One region of the Paenibacillus sp. NPDC058177 genome, then DNA from elsewhere that is predicted to be linked to it. Evidence: riboswitches for the same ligand, from Rfam matches in the RefSeq annotation. Region 1 holds a riboswitch; the other holds the start of a gene.
The links. A riboswitch is a leader RNA that binds a small molecule or an ion and turns the genes downstream of it on or off. The one in region 1 is predicted to bind preQ1.
Positions count from the first base shown of each region.

Region 2: another riboswitch for preQ1. It lies ahead of ACFVU8_RS16295 (queuosine precursor transporter); the one in region 1 lies ahead of queF (preQ(1) synthase).

Region 1 is NZ_JBHVVB010000001.1:900,775-911,582, reverse strand. Features, by position in the region: gene queE (7-carboxy-7-deazaguanine synthase QueE) at 257-979, opposite strand; gene ACFVU8_RS04300 (6-pyruvoyl trahydropterin synthase family protein) at 972-1,454, opposite strand; gene queC (7-cyano-7-deazaguanine synthase QueC) at 1,448-2,113, opposite strand; gene queF (preQ(1) synthase) at 2,144-2,644, opposite strand; PreQ1 riboswitch class I at 2,808-2,851, opposite strand; gene ymzB (protein YmzB) at 3,063-3,398, shown strand; gene murB (UDP-N-acetylmuramate dehydrogenase) at 3,515-4,426, opposite strand; gene ACFVU8_RS04275 (NAD(P)H-dependent oxidoreductase) at 4,547-5,065, shown strand; gene ACFVU8_RS04270 (ABC transporter ATP-binding protein) at 5,208-6,014, opposite strand; partial or broken gene ACFVU8_RS04265 (FecCD family ABC transporter permease) at 6,075-7,102, opposite strand; gene ACFVU8_RS04260 (FecCD family ABC transporter permease) at 7,099-8,139, opposite strand; gene ACFVU8_RS04255 (iron-hydroxamate ABC transporter substrate-binding protein) at 8,292-9,305, opposite strand; gene ACFVU8_RS04250 (APC family permease) at 9,770-10,808, opposite strand, start outside.
Region 2 is NZ_JBHVVB010000003.1:520,301-531,108, forward strand. Features, by position in the region: gene ACFVU8_RS16290 (M24 family metallopeptidase) at 126-1,220, shown strand; gene ACFVU8_RS16295 (queuosine precursor transporter) at 1,346-2,080, opposite strand; PreQ1 riboswitch class I at 2,091-2,136, opposite strand; gene ACFVU8_RS16300 (methyl-accepting chemotaxis protein) at 2,486-4,177, shown strand; gene ACFVU8_RS16305 (helix-hairpin-helix domain-containing protein) at 4,264-4,512, opposite strand; gene ACFVU8_RS16310 (pyridoxal phosphate-dependent aminotransferase) at 4,607-5,770, opposite strand; gene ACFVU8_RS16315 (D-alanine--D-alanine ligase) at 5,760-6,701, opposite strand; gene ACFVU8_RS16320 (aminotransferase-like domain-containing protein) at 6,715-8,166, opposite strand; gene ACFVU8_RS16325 (adenosylcobinamide amidohydrolase) at 8,271-9,062, opposite strand; gene lplA (lipoate--protein ligase) at 9,255-10,256, shown strand; gene ACFVU8_RS16335 (metal-dependent hydrolase) at 10,368-10,808, opposite strand, start outside.

The DNA of each region.
Region 1 (10,808 bases):
TTTGGACTTCCGGCCGCTGTTGTCTCCAGATTTCTTTCCATTGTACCGCTGTTTGCGGTTGAAATCCGAAGACAGCTTAGGCTTCCGACGCGAGCTTTCCTGCGGAAAGCTTTTAGGCGGTCGCTACCGCTCCTACAGTTCCAAACTTCCCCCTTCGTTCCTTCTCACTTTTTGTTTTAATTTCTTTTATTCGTCTTATGTAAAAAAGACCGGCCCCTCCACACGGAAGAAACCGGACCTCACTTCAATGAATCTATTACTTGCCTTGTTTATTATGCCAAATTAAGGCATGTAATTGTGGCAATACCCGCACCCGGTTCAATGCAGGATCGGCGATCACCTTGTTGAACAGCCATTCCAGGCGCCTTAGCAGCCTTCCCGAGATGTCGCCAGCCTCCTTAACATCGTCGTTACCCGGCTGCAAGAAGAGCTGTACATCCTCATACCGCCGATGAACCGATTTGGCATACTCCAAATCTTCCTCTCCAAAGACCACGACCTTCAGATTATGTGTCGCGCGTCCATGCTCCCTCATGTTCCGCAGAATATGGTCCAGTACTTCCCAATCGGTCTTCATCCCCGAGCTTGGCGGCTTCGGACTGATGGTTAGGACATCCACATCATAGAACCAATCCTGCCAGCGGCTCCCTTGGGTTTCGATAGCGATCTGAATGCCTTTTCTATGAAGAAGATCGATGAAATGCTTCATCCCCTCACCGATCAACGCCGGGTTGCCCCCAGAAATCGTTACACTGTCAAAATTGCCGTCAGCCAGAGCCATCAGCTCTTCTACAATCGTTTCCGGTTCCAGCAGGCGGAGCTTGTCTTTAGCTGACCCATCCCAGGTAAAAGCCGAGTCACACCAGCTACAGCGGTAATCACAACCGTAAGTGCGTACGAACATCGTTTTCACCCCAATAACTGCACCCTCGCCCTGAATGGTAGGGCCAAAGATCTCGATGACCGGCAGCTTACTCACAGTCACACCCCCCATAAAGGCGGTAAGACGGACCTTCTATCGGAATATCTTCCGCCAATACTTCCGCCCATGACGTTGGTGTTTCCCAGAGCTTCACAGAGTACAACGGCAGCCCTGCTTTCTTCAACTCATAGGCCGCGTAGGATGACAAATTCTCGGCTGTCGTGCGGAATGAGAGTTGTGCAACCTTAGAGCCAGAGCTGTACAGCGACTCAAGTACAGGTTCATTGCCTGTAGCGAGAAAAGCATGATCCAGACGATCAATCAGTACCTCCTGCACCCTCGCCTTGATGTCGCTAAAATCAACGACGAAGCCTTCGTCAGAATGCCCCTCCTGCACGGAAGGAACACCTTTCAGCACAACCTCCAGCTTGTAGGTATGGCCGTGAAGATTGCTGCATTTCCCCTTATGACCGATAAGCTGGTGGGCAGCGTCAAAGGTGAAGATTTTGCATACCGAAACCTCGTTCAGCATGAGTCACCCTTCTTTCGCTCCCCTTCGTACTGCGTCAGCCCACGGCTGCGCAAGAGGCACGCGGGACAAGTCCCGCAGCCACTCCCAATGATCCCGTTGTAACAGGTCAGCGTGCGCTCACGAATATAATCAAAGTGGCCCAGATCGTCGGCCATTTTCCAGGTTTCTTTTTTATCCAGCCACATCAGCGGCGTATGAATCACGAATTCGTAGTCCATCGACAGATTCAGCGTCACATTCAGCGATTTCACGAACACATCACGGCAGTCCGGATATCCGCTGAAATCAGTCTGACAGACCCCTGTTACAATATGGTGGTAGCCAAGCTGCTTGGCAAGAATTGCCGCAAACGACAGGAACAACAGATTACGCCCATCCACAAAAGTACTTGGGAGCTCATTCTCTGCTCCTTCTTCAATAGCGATATCTTCCCGTGTTAATGCGTTGGGTGCCAGCTGATTCAGCAGTCCCAGATCAAGAATATGTTGCTTTACTTTAAAATCGGCGGCAATCTGCTGTGCTACTTCAATCTCAGCGGCATGCCGCTGATTATAATTGAACGTGACCACTTGGACCTCATCATAGTGTTGAAGCGCCCAGATCAGACAGGTCGTGCTGTCCTGGCCGCCGCTAAAGACGACCAATGCTTTTTTATTCATCTTCGAAATCTCCTTTTTTACAAAATAGGGTTAGCGGTTATCCACTTTTTCCGGGTAAAGGTCATGATTCATGAGACGGTGTTCTGCCATTGCCTCATACTTCGTTCCCGGACGTCCCCAGTTGCAATAAGGGTCAATCGAAATGCCGCCCCGCGGGGTGAATTTCCCCCATACTTCAATATAACGCGGGTCCATTAGGCTGATGAGATCATTCATAATGATATTGACGCAGTCCTCATGGAAATCCCCATGATTGCGGAAACTGAACAAATACAGCTTCAGCGATTTGGATTCCACCATTCTTTGCTCCGGGATGTACGAGATGTACAGTGTTGCAAAATCCGGCTGGCCCGTAACGGGGCACAGACTGGTGAATTCCGGGCAATTGAACTTGACGAAATAATCGCGTCCCGGATGCTTGTTATCGAACGATTCCAGCACCTCTGGCGCATAGCCAAAATGGTATTGCGTTCCCTGATTGCCCAGCAGTGTAACTTCCTTCATTTCATCTTTCAATCTTCCTTCAGACATGACAAAAAATCCCTCTCTTTTCCTTCGGCCTGCGCCGGAATTGGAAAGAAGAACGAGATTTCGAAAACTTGGCTCTACTAAGAATAAACGAGTTCTGACCCATGGACAGAGTTATCCCGTTTATACGCGGAACATCATTCGCTATGGCATCTGACGTCCCTTAAGGGTCTTAGTTTTTTATAGAGGGAGTTTGCGAACCTCTCCTGCGCACAATGACGCAGACTTCTTCTTTAACTGATATCGTGCGTCTTGAACTATACCATGGGGTATGCGGGATGACAAGTGTAAAAATAATGATTAATAATATTAATTATAAATGTGATAAATTTATTTTCCACCGCAAAAATGACGGATTCATTTTTGGCGAACAGGGTAACTTATAGCCTATAGATCATCTTCTAAAGGATGGGATCAGGTTATGGAACAGCAGGTACAACAGCTCTCGGATTGGCTGAATACACAGGTGAACCAGACGATTCTAATTGAGAAGCAAGAGCTTTCGGATACGGACACCATTCATTTCAAGCTGGAAGGCGTCGATTACCGTGATGCGGATGATGTCATTGATGATTATCTGGATAGTGCGCTAATTCTTAGAGGTTCGGGAAGCACGCTGAACAGAGATGGCGAATTGGTGCGCTTGCCCCAGGCGAACTACGAAATTGCAGTCAGCGGGCTGCGGCTGAATCGTTCCGATGCAGAGGCTGCAGAGGTGAAGACAGACCGTGCCCATTACACTTTGTCTAAAGAATGATACCTCAGGCTTCGTAATACCCATGTGATCTGTAACAGGATAACACCGTTTGTTATGAAAAGATGACTAAAGAGGCTGCGGATAAAAGCCCGCAGCCTCTTGCCAGTCCATATCTACTACTCTTCACCGATGATCTCCACTTCGGTTTCCAGCTCTACGCCAAATTTATCCATCACGGTTTCTCTGACATGTTGAATCAGACCGATATAGTCGCTAGCCGTGGCATGATCTGCATTTACGATAAATCCAGCGTGTTTACGGGACACCTCGGCACCGCCGATACGGGTTCCCTGGAGTCCGCTTTCCTGAATTAACTGGCCGGCAAACCGTCCTGGAGGACGCTTGAAAACACTACCACAAGACGGGTATTCCAGTGGCTGCTTCGATTCCCGGAGAAACGTCAATTCATCCATAACGGACTTGATGGCTGCAGCTTCCCCCGGCTTAAGAGCAAACCGTGCCTCCAGAACAACGTATTCACCGCTGGAGAAAATGCTCTTCCGGTATCCCCATTGCATTTGGTCACCTTGAAGCGTTATTAGTTCGCCAGCCTTGTTCAAGACAACGGCGCTGTGGAGTACATCCTTGACCTCACCACCGTAGGCTCCTGCGTTCATGTAAAGAGCGCCCCCTACTGTACCAGGGATACCACAAGCAAATTCCAGGCCCGCCAATTCCTGATCCAGCGCATAACGCGATACATCAATGATTTTGGCGCCACACTCTGCATACAACAGTCCATCCCGCACTTCCATGCCCGTCAGGTCTGAGGTTTGTAGCACAATACCGCGTACTCCTCCGTCGCGGATAATGACATTAGAGCCATTGCCAAGTACCGTCAGCGGAATACGCTGTTCACTCGCATATGTAACAATTTTCTGAATTTCTTCATAAGTAGCGGGAGCTGCCAGAATATCTGCCCGTCCCCCCATTTTGGTGAATACCCGGTCCTTTAATTCTTCATGACTTTTAACGACGCCTGCTGTGACAATGGCTTGCAGATCGTCCTGAACTTTGCTGATATTCATATTGCATACCCCTTTGATGGAATAGAAATAAACCCGCTTGACGGGACACAAACTTGTAACTATAATGATTACAGGTTAAACATTAAAAATTTATTTTCATTATGGAAAGGAAGTTAACTCATGTCAACTTTAGTTATCGTCGCGCACCCCAACCTTGAACAATCCAAGATCAATAAATACTGGCAGGAATACCTCAAGGCCAATACTGATGTTACCGTACACAATCTTTATGAGACTTACCCTTCAGAGGTTATCGATGTAGAGCGTGAACAGAAGCTGGTGGAACAGCATGACCGTATCGTGCTTCAATATCCCTTTTATTGGTACAGCACACCGCCACTTTTGAAAAAATGGTTCGATTCCGTGCTTACCTACGGCTGGGCTTATGGCGAGAACGGCAACAAGCTGCATGGCAAGGAATTGCAGATTGCATTGTCCACCGGCGGTCCTAAGGAAGCGTATACCCCAACCGGCTATAACAAATTCAGTCTGGAAGAGCTGCTTAGACCTATTGAAGCTACTTCCAATCTCATTGGCACAAAACTGCAGCCTTACTTCATTCTCAGTGGCGCAATGACCATCACGGATGAAGAGATTCATGCTTCTGCAATACAATATGCCAAACTTATCACTACCTAAGAATATAGGGTAGATGATCAGGCAACCACAACTTTAACAACGAACAGGCTCCCTTGTCAATGACGGGAGCCTGTTCTTCTATACATATATTGATATTATGGATAATTTTATGACGATATAACCAATTTCCCTTGATGGCTTGCTACAGTCCAACAGCTTTGTAAGCTGCAAGTTCATATGGGAGGCACAGCGGCACGCCCGTGCGCGGATCAGGCACGATATCGCACTCGATTCCGAATACTTCACGCAAGACCGGTGTGGTCATTACCTCGGCAGGTGCACCTTCACTAATCACTGTGCCGGACTTGATCGCCACCATATGCTGCGCGTAACGGGAAGCATGGTTCAAGTCATGGACTACCATGATGATGGTACGGCCCTTCTCTTCATTCAGCTTTTGCAGCAATTGCAGCACTTCCAGTTGATGTGCCATATCAAGGAACGTTGTAGGTTCATCCAAGAACAGAATATCCGTCTCTTGCGCCAATGCCATAGCAATCCAAGCACGCTGACGTTGTCCCCCGGAGAGACGATCAATCGGGCGGTCATGGAAGTCCGACATCCCCGTCTCAGCGATCGCATTAGAGATAATTTGGCGGTCTTCCGGTGTTAATGTACCGAAGCCCTTCTGATGGGGATAACGACCGTAACTTACCAATTCAGCTACAGTAAGTCCGTCTGGTGCTGTTGGGTTCTGTGGCAAAATCGCTAACTGACGGGCCACTTCTTTGGTGGAGAGGTTATGAATGGATTTGCCGTCCAGCATTACACTGCCGCTCTTCGGCTTCATGATCCGGGCCATCGTCTTTAGAATCGTCGACTTTCCGGAGCCGTTAGCCCCGACAAGCGCCGTAATTTTCCCTGTTGGAAGCGTCAGGTTCAGTCCCTTAACTATAGTGGCTTCCGAGTACCCGATGCTTAGCTGTTCTGTATTCAAACGTTCTGACATGATCTTCACTCCCTGTAGTTTTTCGGGGTATGCCCGTTAATATTGGATTTGTAGAATAAATTAAGCTCTTGATTTGGCGAGCAAATATAAAAAATAGGGTGCGCCGATTACAGCCACTACGACGCCTGCCGGCACTTCCGCCGGCTGCATGATCCAGCGGCCGATCGTATCGGCGGCCAGTAGCAATAGTCCGCCTGTTAGAGCAGCGGCCGGCAGCAGCACCTGATGCCGCGGTCCCACCAGCCTGCGGGCCAGATGGGGTGCAATCAGACCAACGAAGCCGATGCCGCCGCTGACAGCCACGCAGGAGCCTGCAAGGGCTACCGCAGCCGCGAGCAGCAGCAAGCGTTCACGCTCCACTGGAGCGCCAAGCCCGGTGGACATCTGGTCGCCCAGATTCATTACATTCAGCACTCGGGCTTTATAGAACGCGAACGGCAGAAGAACGACAATCCACGGCAGCAGCGCCAGTACAAAGCGCCAATCGCCACCCCAGATCTTCCCGGCCATCCAGGTGGCCACGAATTGATAATTCTTGGGATCAAGTCTCAGCGCCAACACAATCTGGTAAGCGTTGATGCCTGCGGCAACCGCGATCCCGATCAGCACAAGCCTTGCCGGGGACAGCCCTTCCCGGCGAAAAGCCAGGATGTAGATTAGCGCGGCTGTAAGACCGGCGCCCAGCAAGGCTAGCAGCGGAAGCACGTAGATCGGCGCCGCCGTTGTAGCTGGAAAGAAATAAACAAGATGACCGCAAAACCGGCACCTGCGGTGACCCCTAAGGTAGAAGGTTCAGCTAATGCATTGCGCGACAAGCTTTGCAGTATACAGCCGGAGACTGCAAAGCCCGCCCCGACTAGCAGCGAAATCACGATACGAGGCAACCGGAAATCAAACAGGATTAGCTTCTGTTGATGATTTCCTTGTCCGCCGATCGTATGCAGAACCTCCAGCGGTGAGAGACGCATAAAGCCTGTATTCATGCTGATGACGAACACAGTGGCGATAAGAAAACCGAGCAGTGACAGAACCGTGATGTTCCTTGTTCGTCTCTGCTTCTCATAAGTACTGAGGATGGGCTTACTCATGACAGCGCCCCCTTCCGTCTGCTCGCCAGATAAATAAAGAACGGTACACCAAGCAGCGAGATTAGAGCGCCGATCGGCGTCTCATAAGGTGCATTCAGGAGTCTGGCTCCAATATCTGCAAAGATCAGCAGCAGACTGCCGAGTACAGCTGAACAAGGAATGACCCAGCGGTAATCAATGCCAACCAGGTAACGTGTAATATGAGGAATCAGCAGACCGACAAAAGCAATCGGACCTACAGCCGAAACCGCTGTTCCGGCAAGCACCACAACTGTGAGCATGCCTCCGGCCTGCACCAGCCTTGTATTTTGTCCAAGTCCTGCTGCCACCTCGCTGCCGAGGCTAAGCAGTGTAATGGAACGAGACATCATCATTGCCACGATAAGGGCAACGAGGATTGGCGGTGCCATAATCTTAAGCTGACCCCATGTCGTTCCGGCGACCCCGCCGGCCAGCCAGAACGTTAGATCCTGAGACAGGTGGAACAGGATCGCTACTCCCTGGCTGACAGCGAGCAAGAGCGCACTTACTGCAGCTCCGGCAAGTGTAAGACGAATGGGTGTTAATCCATTGCGGGAGAGGGAGCCAATCCCGAACACAAGCAAGGCCGCTAACGCTGCGCCGATAAAACAAAACAGCATAATCAAAGTGAAAGGCATCGAAGGTGTAAAAGCAAACGCTAAGGCCAGCGCAGCTGTCGCTCCGGCATTCAGACCAAGCAGGCCTGAATCCGCTAACGGGTTACGGGTCATCCCCTGCATCATAGCTCCAGCTACGGCAAAGCAGGCTCCAACCAGTGCCCCGGCGAGGGAACGCGGGATGCGCAGCTCCCATATCACCTGATGCTGTCGTATGTCAGGATTAAAATGAAATACTGCTTCCCATACTGTCGATAGTTTAATATCCGCAGCACCTACTGAGATCGAGAGCGCCAGTCCGAACAGAATACCTCCCAGACCAATGATCAGAATGAGGATAGCCGCTGCCGGTCGCGAAGTAATCGGAAGATCAGGAGCCCTTAACTTGGTGCTATTTATCTAATCTGAATCCTGGGATGAAACCATTCAATAACTTGTCTCCTTATTGAGTAATAACAAGAATCATTCTCATTATCGCAAATATATGAAATATGTACAATATCCCGATGAGGACATCTACAAAAATTGCGGTGGATCATATGAAAAACTTATTATTTAACGAGAAACTTCAATACATCGTCAATGGTTTTGGAATCTGCAGTAGCTCCGCTATACAACCAGGTGCTGTTGGAACTCAGCTCATAGACATGTCCCGCTTTGACTGCAGGGATACTTTTCCAGGTCGCGCTATTCAAAATTTCCGAATTGTCCGATTTGTCACTGTTCACCAGGAAGATATGATCAGCTTTCAGTTCAGAGAGCTTCTCCAAAGAGATCGGATTCCACGTCGCTCTCTGATCTGCCGGAATTTCCGTCACCAGGTTTGGTGAAGCAAGTCCCAGATCCTTATACAACACTTCCCCACTGGCACGTGTCTCATCTACTAGGTAGAAATTCTTTTGCACCAGCCACAAAGCAGCAGCTGACTGTCCGCCGGCAACACTGGCAAGCTTCTCTTTAGCTTCTGCGGCTTTCTGATCATAATCTTTGATCGCTTGCGCGGCTTCTGCACCCTTGCCGAGCAAATCACCAATAGTCGTCAAGGCTTTGCGCCAGTCTTTGTTCACGGCATCGCCAAGCACATACGTAGGTGCGATTTTGTTATATTGATCATACAGGCCGTTCTGAACCGCAGATTCCGAATCCACGATGATAAGATCCGGCGCAAAGCTAGTCACCGCTTCAAGCGGAAGATCATAGCTGATTGTCGGAACCTCTTTTAATTCTGGAGACAGATACTCCTGTATTCCGTTTGGAACCGACCACTGTGCTACAGGTGTAACTCCTAGTGTAACGAGGTGATCTTCAAGATAGGAAGCAAGCACACGCTGCGGATTGGCTGGAATGCTGACCTGATGACCCATAGCATCTGTTACCGTCTTCGCTTCCCCTTGATTCGGAGCTGCAGTAGCTTGAGCAGAAGGAGCAGCCGTTGATCCAGCAGCGCTATTAGCCGCGTTCCCGGCATTGTTATTGCCACAAGCAGACAAGATCACCATGAGGGCCGCTAGACCCGCCATCGCCAGCTTTGTACTGCCTGATATATTTCTTTTTAATGCAAACATTCAAAATCCCCCTTGTATCTGCTTCCATTCCTATTCTATATAAGACGAACTTAAGATCCGAACGTAAGGCTCGGTCGTCACTTCGGTGGAATGTTTGGACTTCCGGCCGCTGTTGTCTCCAGATTTCATCTGAATAACCGCTTTTGCGGTTGAAATCCGGACACCAGCTTAGGCTTCCGATGCGAGCTTTCCTTCGGAAAGCTTTTAGGCGAGCGCTTTCGCTCCTACAGTTCCAACCTTCCCCCTTCGTTCCTTCTCGCTTTTTGTTACTTTCTTTTGTTCGGCTTATATAGATCATTACCTCTTATCTTAACTCTTTTAAATGATATTGATTCTCATTATCTATGTCAACATAAATATTAAAAATTCTACAGGGTTCGCGCCTGTTTGACACAAACAAAACGAATGGAAATAAAAAAAGAAGCCGCATCGCGGCTTCTCTTCAATGTACAGCTACTCCACAGCTATTTATTCAAATGATAAGGCACTGTGGCGACCACGACATCCTTCTGGTTCATTAGGTAGGAACGAATCAAGAAACTGGTCTGGTTGTGCAATAGAGCCTGCCACCAATGCTTCGTAATAAATTGCGGAATCAGGATCGTAATGTGATCTGTCGAAGCGGTCTTCCACTCCACCGTATCGATGAACTTAAGCAGCGGGCGGAGAATGCTGCGGTACCGGGAGCGCAGGACAATAAGCCGTACACCCGGATTCCATTCTTCCCACTTCTGCTCCATCCGGTGAATCTCCTCTTCATCAAAACCGACGTACACTGCAACCACGTTATCTGTTAACGACTTGGCGTAACTAAGCGAATGCAGAACGGCGCGAGTAACGCCAGCTACAGGCACAACCACGGTGCTTCCTTTAATAACTGGTTTATCTTTGTCAAGGCAGATACGAAGCTGATCCGCTGTATTCATGTAGTGACCATGTATGCGGTAGAACACGAACATTACGATTGGCAGGAAGAGAAAGGCCATCCACACACTGGAGAATTTGGTGATGATGAAAATCAAGGTAATCGTTAATGTCGTCAGCATGCCGATTGTATTGACAGCAAATTTACTTTTCCAGCCAGCCGGCTTCAATTTGTACCAGCGAACCATCATGCCCAGCTGAGACAATGTAAACGGAATGAACACACCGACAGCATACAGTGGAATCAGACCTTCTGTATTCCCGTGAAATGCGGCTACCAGTAGTGCAGACATCACACCGAGGAAAATAATCCCGTTCGAGAAACCGAGCCGGTCTCCACGAACCATGAACGCATGCGGCATGTATTTGTCTTTGGCAAACATACAGGCGAGCAGCGGGAACGCTGAGTAAGCGGTATTGGCTGCCAGGAACAGAATGACAGCGGTAATCCCTTGAATGAAGAAATACAGCACGCCGCGTCCAAAGGTGGATTCAGTGATCTGGGATACGACGGTAGCTTTCTCGTCGGGCACAATGCCATACCAGTAAGCCAGGACGGTTATACCTGTGAACATAATC
Region 2 (10,808 bases), on a different contig from region 1:
ATTCGGCAGACGCGGCCGGTCCCCTGTTCTGGTTTTTTGCGGACGATTGTCTTAATATAATGGTACATCATTTTGCGGACGGGAGAAAGCATGCCTTCGCAAAACCGAGAGGGGAACTATTGAATATGAGCAATGTATTGAAAAGCCTGGAGCAAGGGCTGACCAGCGAAGGACTGGACGCTCTGCTCATCACCGATCCTAAGCATATCTACTATCTGACCGGATTCGCAAGTAATCCGCATGAACGTTTTCTCGGACTACTTCTGGTCCGTGGCGAAGAGCCCGTTCTGATCGTCCCGGCCCTTGATGCTGAAGCAGCCCATGCTGCCTCTTCCGTGAAGAATATCGCCACCCACAGCGACACCGATAATCCGTATGATCTGCTGCGCCAACGTCTGCAAGGCAAGAAGCTCGGAGCGGTCGGTATCGAGAAAGAGCATTTCACCGTCTCCCGATTCGAGCAGCTTGCAGCAGCTGTTCCGGCAGAGCGCTTCAGCGATATCGGCCATCTCTTGCGGAGCATGCGCGCGAAGAAGTCGCCGGAAGAAGTCGCTGCCATGAAACACGCCGCAGAGCTGGTGGAAGAAGTGCTGCGCCGTGGCCTGAAGCATGTCAAGGCCGGTGTCAGCGAAATTGAACTGGTAGCAGAGCTGGAGTATTTAATGAAGAAGCTTGGCGCTTCCGGCCCAGCCTTCGACACCCTGGTGCTCTCGGGACCGAACACTGCCCTCCCGCACGGCGAGCCGGGTAGCCGGATCATTGAGCCCGGGGACTTCCTGATGTTCGACCTCGGGCTATATGCTGCAGGCTACGCTTCTGATATCACACGCACCTTTGCCGTGGAAGAGGCGGACAGCAAGCTGACCGGCATCTATAATGCCGTACTTGCAGCCAATGAAGCAGGGATTGCCGCTGCTATACCAGGAGCAACCTTTGGTTCAGTGGATCGCGCCGCGCGTGAAGTCATTGAAGCTGCCGGGTACGGGGAGTACTTCGTGCATCGTGTCGGCCATGGCCTCGGCATAGATGTCCATGAATATCCTTCACTGCACGGCCTCAATGAAGACATCATTGAAGTGGGCAATGTCTTTACGGTGGAACCGGGCATTTATGTGCCGGGCGTAGGCGGTGTGCGCATTGAAGATGATGTCTTCGTCAGTGAAAACGGTGCGCAGACACTGACCAACTTCCCTAAAGCTCTGACTGTGCTTCATCTATAGAGAGAGTTTCCAATCGCCCTTGACCAAGGAAAATTGGGCGCATATTGAAAACAGCACGTCTCCATATGCGGGGACGTGCTGTTTTTTAAATACTGTAACTTGCTCTATAAGATCTCCTGGATCTTCTAGGCGGTAGTCGCCTTCGTATCGGAAGCCTCCGGGAGTGGCATATTCGGTTTATCCTCCGCAAAAGTAAACGTGCGGGCGATATACAATACCGGTGTCCCTGCTGCAGTGAGCAAGAATTTGATAATATAAGTGGTCAGTAGTATCTCTGTCCATACCTTCAAGTCGTAAATGCCGGCAAAAGCAATCGTACAGAAGATCAGCGTATCCACAAAGGAACTCACCATCGTGCTGCCGTTGGTGCGAATCCAGAGCTGGCGCGAACTGCCATAATACTTGCGAATCCAAGAATACAGCCGTACATCCAGGAATTGACTGACGAAGTAAGCTACCAAGCTGCCCAGTGCAAGCCGCGGCATCATTCCGAAGATCGTCTCCAGTGAAGACTGGGCGATATCACTCTCCTGCGGCGTGAACGCCAGCGCCATCTGCATGATCACCGTCGTCGTAATCAGGGTGAAAAAGCCAAACCATACCGCTGTCCGCGCTTCGACCCGCCCATACTTCTCGTTGAGCAGATCGCTCGCCATATACAGCGTCACGTACATGGTGTTGCCAAGAGTCATGACAATGCCTGGTGGCATGGAAATGGTTTTGGAGACCTGAATATTGGCAATGACGGTGGCGACTCCCACCCAGGCATACATCCCTTTTTTGCCGAATAGTCGGTAGCACAGCAGAAAAAACACAAAATTGACGAGGACAAAGAGAATCCCCCACCATAAATTAAACATCTTCTTATAACTCCTCCTAGTTTTGTTTACGCGGGATGGTTACGAACCGCGGTTCCGGATTCCGGAACAAAACATAAACACTCTACCATAACAGAACCAAAGATACCAGAATATTTTGATTTTTTGTACGAATCCTCTTTCTTCCACCTAATTCTATTCATTGTTAGAAGTTTCGACACTTTTTTTATCTTTTTTCAGAAAATAATACAGTGAAAATCAAATTTTTCACTATTCAACCGCAGGTTAATTATATAAAATAGTTATCAACTATGTGTGTTTATCCCACCAGAGCGATAGTATTAACCTGATATACGACCCTACTCACGGAGTTATCGTAGCTATCCATACATAAAAAGGCATCAGGCTTGGGATAGAAAGGCATATCAGAGAAAAGGAGAGAACCCTATGTTTCGTTTCAAGCACTCGATTAGCCGTAAATTCACGCGCTTGTTGTTTGTCGTCCTGTTGCTCGCGTCTCTTTTGTTAAGTGTAAGCTTTTATTTCATATCGACTAATACGTTCGAGAGCTATGTACTGCCGCAGATCAACAAGTTACTGACGGGAGCTGTCCAGGATGTATACAAGAACATCAATTCTACCCATGCCCAGCGGGCGCTAGGCAAGAATGAGCAGTCAATTACCAATATCGAATACTACTTCAAGGACAAACGCAACCAACATGATGTAGAGACGATCTTTTTGGCGAGTCTGAACGACGGTCAAGCTACCGTACTTGCCGCTGATCATGGCTCCAAGATTAAGACAGGAGACACCCTGCAGGTGACTCCGGCTATGGAACAGGCCTTCCAGAACCAAAAAACGACGCTCAGCGATATCTATAATGACGATTACGGTGTACATAAAACAGCTTACATCGCTATTAAAGGCAGTCCGATGGTTGTCGGCGTAAGCTCTGATGTAGCCTTTATCACAGAAAGAATGAGCAGCATCCTCTGGACTAGTGCAGGAATCACCTTGGTGGTCCTTATCATCGGCATGACCGGTGCCCTGCTTATGAGCCGGCGGATAACACGTCCTATAACACAGCTCGCAACGTATAGTAATAAACTTGCACAGGGTGATTTCACCCAGGAGTTGACTATAAAAGGCACCGATGAAGTTGGACAGCTCTCTGAAAGCTTTCAGACTATGTCCAATCGCCTCAAAGAAATGATCGGCCAGGTTCTGGAGACTTCCGGTACGGTTGTCGAAGATTCCAATGACCTCAAAGAGCGCGTGAAGGTCCTGAACGGCATGGCCGAACAGTCCGCCCAGTCCGTCATCGAGATTGACAGAGGCAGTACATCCATTGCCCACAGCGCGAAGGATAACTCGCGGGCCATGGAAGAGATTAATTACAGTATCCAGCATATCGCCTCCGCAGCAGGAGAAGTTACGGAACAGATTAGCGAAGCCTCAGCCGAAGCGCTTGGCGGTAATGAAATTGCCCAAATAGCCGTTGAACAAATGCGCCAGGTCGAACGGGCTTCCGAGCAGTCATTGGGTCAGTTCCAGATTATGAATGAACGCTCCCTCCAAATCGGTGCAGTGGTGCAGGGCATTACAGAGATCACGAAGCAGATTCAAATGCTCTCCCTCAATGCGTCGATTGAAGCGGCACGGGCCGGAGAGCATGGACGCGGTTTTGCCGTGGTAGCCGGAGAGGTACGCAAACTCTCGGAGCAATCCCGGACAGCTACCGATCAGATTCGTGAATTCCTGCTTGGTTTGCAGGAGGACATGAATCGCTCTGTCGCAGAGATGAACCACGTTAACTCGGAAGTAGCCTCCGGCGTCGGTAAGGTTGCAGAAGCGGGAAATGCGTTTAATCATCTGTTGATCCTCATTCAAAGCATCGACCAAAGTATTCAGTCTGTGTCGGCAGCTACCCAGCAAATCTCGGCTGGAAGTGAGGAAGTCAGCGCCTCCGTAGAAGAAACTGCGCAGATTACTGCAAAATCGCAGGCTAATGCCAATACGCTTTCTCGTAATTCCGAGCGACAAAGCGCCGAGCTTGAAGGTCATTCCCGTACAGTGCAGCATTTGCACGAGCAAGCCACAAAGCTGCAACAAGCCGTGCAGCAATTTAAGATCTAACCTATGTATTCTTAAAATGTGACAAGCCCCCGTCCGATAATGGACGGGGGCTTGCTTGTATATATCTTTTGGCCGGAATGCCAGTCTCAGGAACCTTCCGCAAACGACAGTCCTTTCTCAGCAAGTGCCGTACGCAATTGGCCTAACGCCTTGGGACCCATGCCGTGCAGCTGCAAAAGCTCGCTCTCGGTAAGCTTGCTCAATTGCTCAAGCCGAGTATACCCCGCTCCGGCAAGCGCGCGCTGTGCCGGCTTGGCCAGACTGGACGGAAAGTCAGACTCCGGCTGCTCGCCAGCCCCGTCTTTGCCAGAGCTGGCTTGTGTATTTTTTGACATAAAGGGTACACCCCTATCATTAGTAGTCACTTAATATTACCAGACTTCCCACAGCCGCCTGTCTGGCATACCCATTAGCCGTCCTATAACACAATTATATCTTCACCTTCATGAAGCTCTCCATCAGCTCCAGCGCCTGATATAACCGCTCTGTGGATACTGAGTAAGAACAGCGAATATGCCCCTCTCCTCCCGATCCAAATACATATCCGGGTACGGCTGCAACACCGGCTTCTTTCAATAGCTGCAGCGCAAACGTCTCGGAATCAAGCCCGGTATGCGCGATACTTGGAAAAGCATAGAATGCGCCTTCCGGGACGTGGCAAGGCATTCCGATCGACCGGAATCCGTTCACCAGCAGCTCCCGGCGCTGCCGATACACTTCTCTCATCTCGCTCATAGCCTCAAGGCCATGGCGCAGGGATTCAATTGCAGCAATCTGTCCCAGCACCGGGGCACACATGGCTGTATATTGGTGGATCTTCAGCATTGCTGCCAGCAGATCTCGATGGCCGCAGGCATAGCCGATTCTCCAGCCAGTCATGGCGAATGCTTTTGAAAATCCGTTGAGTACAATGGTCCGCTCCTGCATTCCCGGCAGTGAAGCAATGCTGACATGCTTCCGGTCATAGGTCAATTCGGCATAGACTTCATCGGAGATGACCAGCAGGTTGTTCGCCTTCACGATCTCCGCAATCGGCTGCCAGTCCTCGGCAGTCATAATCGCTCCTGTCGGGTTGTTCGGATAATTCAGCATCAGCAGCTTGGAACGCGGGGTAATTGCCCGTTGTAGCGCCTCGGCAGTCAGTTTGAAACCTTCCTCCGCTTTCGATTCCACCTCTACCAATGTACCGCCATTAAGATAGGCAATCGGCGAGTAAGCGATATAACTGGGAGAAGGAAGAAGAATTTCGTCTCCTGGAGCAGTGAACGCCCGCAGCGCCAGGTCCAGCGCTTCGCTGCTGCCTACAGTGACTACTATTTCGTTTGAAGGGTCGTAACGCAGATTGAAGTTATTTTGCAAATAATGAGCAATTTCCTCTCTTAGCTCAGGCAAGCCCGCATTCGGCGTATATCTCGTCGCTCCCTGACTCAGCGCCACCATGCAAGCTTCTCTGATGTGCTCCGGGGTAACAAAATCCGGTTCGCCTACGCCCAGCGAGATAATATCCTCGTTGCCGGCACTGAGTTCGAAGAACGCCCGTATTCCGGAAGGCGGGATGTCCTGTACGCGAGGCGCTATCCAATTATTCAACATGTACCGGCACCCCCTTGTTCTTGCTGCGTTCCGTCAGGGAACAGCTGATAATACGATCCAATAATGCGCTGAATGACAGTCCGGCTGCCGCTGCGCTTTTGGGAAGCAGACTCGTCATTGTCATCCCAGGCAAGGTATTAACCTCCAGTACATAAGGCACACCTTCCATCAAAAGCATATCGACCCGGGCATACACGCTGCATTTCAACGCCTTGTAACAGGTCATTGCTGCTCTGCGCACCGACTGCTCCAGCTCTGGCGGCAGGGTGATCACGACCTCTTGCGCCCCACCTACCTCATACTTGGCACTATAATCGAACCATTCCGAAGACGCCGAAGTAATGCCTATCACGGGGAGAAATTCCCCGTTCAAGATAGAGCAGGTAATTTCCTGGCCCACTGTATACCGTTCAATCAGGATCGACTGATCGGGGTCACTCGTAAAAGCTTTCAGCACCGCGCCTCGCAGTCCCTGCTCATCGTTCACCTTTTCCATTCCGATGCTGGAACCGCCTGAATTCGGCTTCACCATCACGGGATAGCCCAAACGCTCCACAGCTTCCGGTGAAAAATCGTCCATGCTGTCCCAGCACAACCAGTCGGGTGTGTTGACTCCCTCATAACGGAGGATTTTTTTGGACAGATCCTTATTCATGCACAGGCTGCTTGCCAGCACACCACTTCCCGTATAAGGTATGCTCAATGTCTCCAGCGTTCCTTGTATCGTTCCATCCTCCCCGTAAGCGCCATGCAGCGCCAACAGAGCAACGTCAAGCCCCTTGACCTTCTCTATAAGCTCCTCACGTGAATTGAATACAACCGGAACCACCTCATATTTATTACGATCCAGATGATTCATCATTTCTCTGCCTGTGTTCAACGACACCTCAATTTCAGAAGAAATGCCCCCCATAATCACGCCAACCTTCATCACCAGCACCCCTTCATCCCATTAATTGCCGCGCCGTTCTTCCAATGATTTCGATTCCTTTGACAATATCCTCATCCGCCACGCGGGAGAAGCCGATCCGCATCGTATGCTGCCCGCCGCCATCGGTATAGAACATCTCGCCTGCCGTAAAAATAACCCCTTGCGCACGGCACGCCTCAAGCAAAGCTCTTGTGCTAAAGCCCTCTGCAAATGCCACGAACAAATGCATTCCCCCGTCGCCCGTCAACGTTTGGTAAGGAACATGCTGCTTACAGCATTCCAAGGTCAGTTCATATTTCCGTTTATATTCCGTTCTGGCTTTTTTCAAATATTTCTCCAGATTGCCGTTGTACAAATATTGATAGAGGATCGACTGATCCAGAGTAGAAGTATGAATGGTCTGTGCCCGCTTAAGACTCTCCAGATAATAGATCAGTTCCTGATCGGCCAGCACCCAGCCTACCCGAAGCCCCGGAAACAGCACTTTGGAGAAGCTTCCAAGATAAATCACACTGTTGCCTGCACCAGCCGTCGCAATCAGCGGCGATACATGTGAACCCGAATAACGCAGCTCTTCATTGAAACCATCCTCAATTACCGGAATATCGTATCTCGCCATCAGCTTCATCAGGCCCTGTCTTTTCTCAGGAGACATGACAATCCCGGTCGGATTATGGTACGAAGGCACGAAGTAAGCACAATCATACTCTCCCTCATCTAATGCCTTCTCCAGCTCACCCAGGTGAATGCCGTCCCATTCCATCGGAATGCCCTTGATCCCGAAGCCGTGCAGTTTGAGATTCTTGATCGCTGTGTGATGCGTGGGATTCTCGGTCAGGACCTGGCCACTCTTCCGGTTCAGGGCAGACAGCACAATATTGAAGCCTTCCGTGAAACCATTGGTGATCAGAATGTCCTTGCCCTTCATATCCACGCCCTTGTGCTCCATATATTGGTGCAAATAATCAATCAACGGTTTGTAGCCCTTGGCGTAGCCGTAGTTCAACAGGACATTCCCCTCTACGGCCATACGGTCCATGAAGGCCCGCTTTACATTATCCAGATCGAACAGACTCTCATCCGGTGCGATGCTGGTAAAAGAAATCGTACCTTTGTCTGCTCGAATACCGCGCTTCATAATATCCAGTTCTTCAGCCAGCATGGCGTGATCGTTCAGATGTTTCTTCCAGTCCATTGTGCGGGAAGAAACAGTAACGGTACCAGGTGCAGTAGAGGCTACATAGTTGCCCTGCCCTTTAACGGCGTAGACAAATCCATCGTCCTCCAGCCCCTCATACGCGGCGATTACAGAGTTACGGCTAACTTGCAGCAGCACGCCCATCTCACGGGTGGACGGCAGCTTCTGGCCGCTTTGCAGCGCACCTTTTATAATTAAGTGCTTCATATAGTCTTTGATTTGTATATATACCGGTCGTCCGGCAATGAGCTTGAAATCCTGAAACATCCAGCATCGCCCCCATAGCTATCATGGCACACTTAGCAGGGTAAAAAAAGAACCACGGCCCCGGATTTTTCATCCAGTCGTGGTTCTTAGCGGTTCTAGTTCTTTTATCCGTCTTTCCTAGCCTGCATAGATTGCAGGCTAGTCGTAACTGCTCCATAGACCAGACGTCCGATCGCACCACCCAAATCAGTAGCTGTGCCAGCGTAGACATGTTCAGCGTGGTATCGTCTGCTCTGACTCACACCCAGCACAATAGCATCTGTTGGCGTACCCGTTGCTGTCAGGCCATTCTCGGTATCGACGATTCCGAGATCGGCCAGAGCGGCTGCCTTAGCTTCAACAGCTGTCATTGCGGCATTAACCATCGCGGCAGGCGACAGCTGCCCGTCAATGCCCAGCATGATGTTGATCGTACCTGGCTGGTAAGCCTTCAGCACAGGGCGCACTACCCCGGCACGGGCAGCATTGCCCGCTGCTGACGTTACACAGCAGAAGATCGCAGCAGAGCCGATATCTTCTTCAGCAATCGCAGCAAGCTCCAGTGGAACGGCGGTCATCAGCCCTGCGCAGCCCGCTGCTGGATAACCCCATTCCCGCAGCTTATTCTCCATATCCCGTACCGGATCACTACATTCATAGTCCTGGTTGACAAAAAGATTTACTGCCCGTGTCAGACGAATCATGCCTCCGCCGTATACAGCACTCGACAGTCCGTCCACCTCGGATGGGAATGCCAGCAGCAAATGGTCTTCCTTCCGCTCCAGAGTCAATCCTGGAAAGACCAGAGAGGTATATTTTGTGGTGTTCTCTTCATTCATAAAAGGCGACTTTACTGTACTAGCGACAGTTCCTACTCTTGCTTCACTCATTACTCTAGCTTCTGTGGTATCACTCATGCTCTCCTCGCCCCTTCCTTCATCGTGTAAGCCAATGCCCTCATTATTACGCCAGAGCCGGAAATCCGTCAAATGGTTTCAGCCCGCCGGATAGATTTCATTGGATTCAGCTTTGGAATTTTTTTGTGAAATCCCTGCTTTTGGTTTAAAATAAAGGCTGTACTCAATCATGCTGCAACGGAGGAACAAGCCATGCTTTTTATCGATAACACGGGGATTACGGATGCATCCATCAATCTCGCGATTGAAGAATATGCGCTCAAGCATTTGCCAATGGACGAGAGCTATTTGCTCTTTTATATCAACAGTCCGTCTATCATTATCGGCAAGCATCAAAATACGATCGAAGAGATCAATCAGGAATACGTGAAGGACAATAACATCCAGGTTGTTCGTCGTTTGTCTGGCGGCGGAGCGGTCTATCATGACCTCGGCAATCTTAATTTCAGCTTCATTACTAAGGATGACGGCGAGTCTTTCCTTAACTTCCTGAAGTTCACGCAGCCGGTCATCGACTACTTGCGGAGCATGGGCGTCAATGCCGAGCTCAGCGGGCGGAACGACCTGCAGGTCGGGGAGCAAAAAATCTCCGGGAATGCCCAGTTCTCCACACGCGGACGGATGTTCAGCCACGGCACTCTAATGTTCGACCTTAATTTGGAGGATGTACAAGCTTCGCTGAATGTTAATCCGGAGAAGTTCAAATCGAAGAGTACAAAGTCAGTCCGCAGCCGCGTAGCCAACATTAAAGATCTGCTAGGGACGGATATGACAATTGAAGAGTTCCGCAGCGGTCTGCTGCGCTCAATCTTTGGGATGGAGCCTTCCGAGGTGCCACAGTACAAGCTCGAGATGGATGACTGGGTGAAGATCAACGAAATTTCCAAAGAGCACTACCAGAACTGGGATTGGAACTACGGGTTGTCACCAAAAAGCAACGTTAAACACACGCGCAAGTTCCCTGCCGGAATCATTGACATCCGGATGGATATTGAAGATTCCTACATCAAGGATATTAAAATTTACGGCGACTTCTTCGGTGCTGGCGATGTCGTAGACGTCGAGAATGCACTTCGCGGCAAACGTTACGAGCAGGTCGAGGTCAGACAAGCGCTCGCAGAGCTGGACTTGAAGCATTACTTCGGACGGATTGAACCGGAGGAGTTTTTCGGGCTGATTTTCCTGGAAGAATAGATTCCTTTCTTATAAAACAAATCATAAGGCTCTCTCACTGCACCGCGCAGCGAAAGAGCCTTATTGATTGTATGTATTGTTGCAGCAATATCGCTGCGGACCCGTAGTCCCTTACGGAGAAAGAATGAAAGCATAGATTACTAGTACTAATGTAAGTAAAATACAGACATTCTCTACTGCGCTGCCCTTCTTCGTGCCAGTGCTCATCAGCCTCAGACGTAGCTTGAAGGGTAGCGGTGGCAGCGGGGTAATTCCGCGCTGAGTAACAGAGTCTGCTAACAGATGCAGTGCATAGGACAGTCCTCCAGCGATCCACAGACTGCCGCCGTCGTTCATGCTAAGGGAAGCGAAATAGAGCAGAGCGCCCCATCCGGCCACGCCGTACAGCGTGTGCGTTAACCCACGATGCGGGACAACGGATGCGACGATGAGTATGCAGGCCGCGATATAGTTCCATGGATCATAGGCATCTGCGAATGCTACCAACCCCACGGCAATCAATATCATGACAAGATGCCTCAGTCTGCGTCCCGGCAGGAAAGAAACACTGCC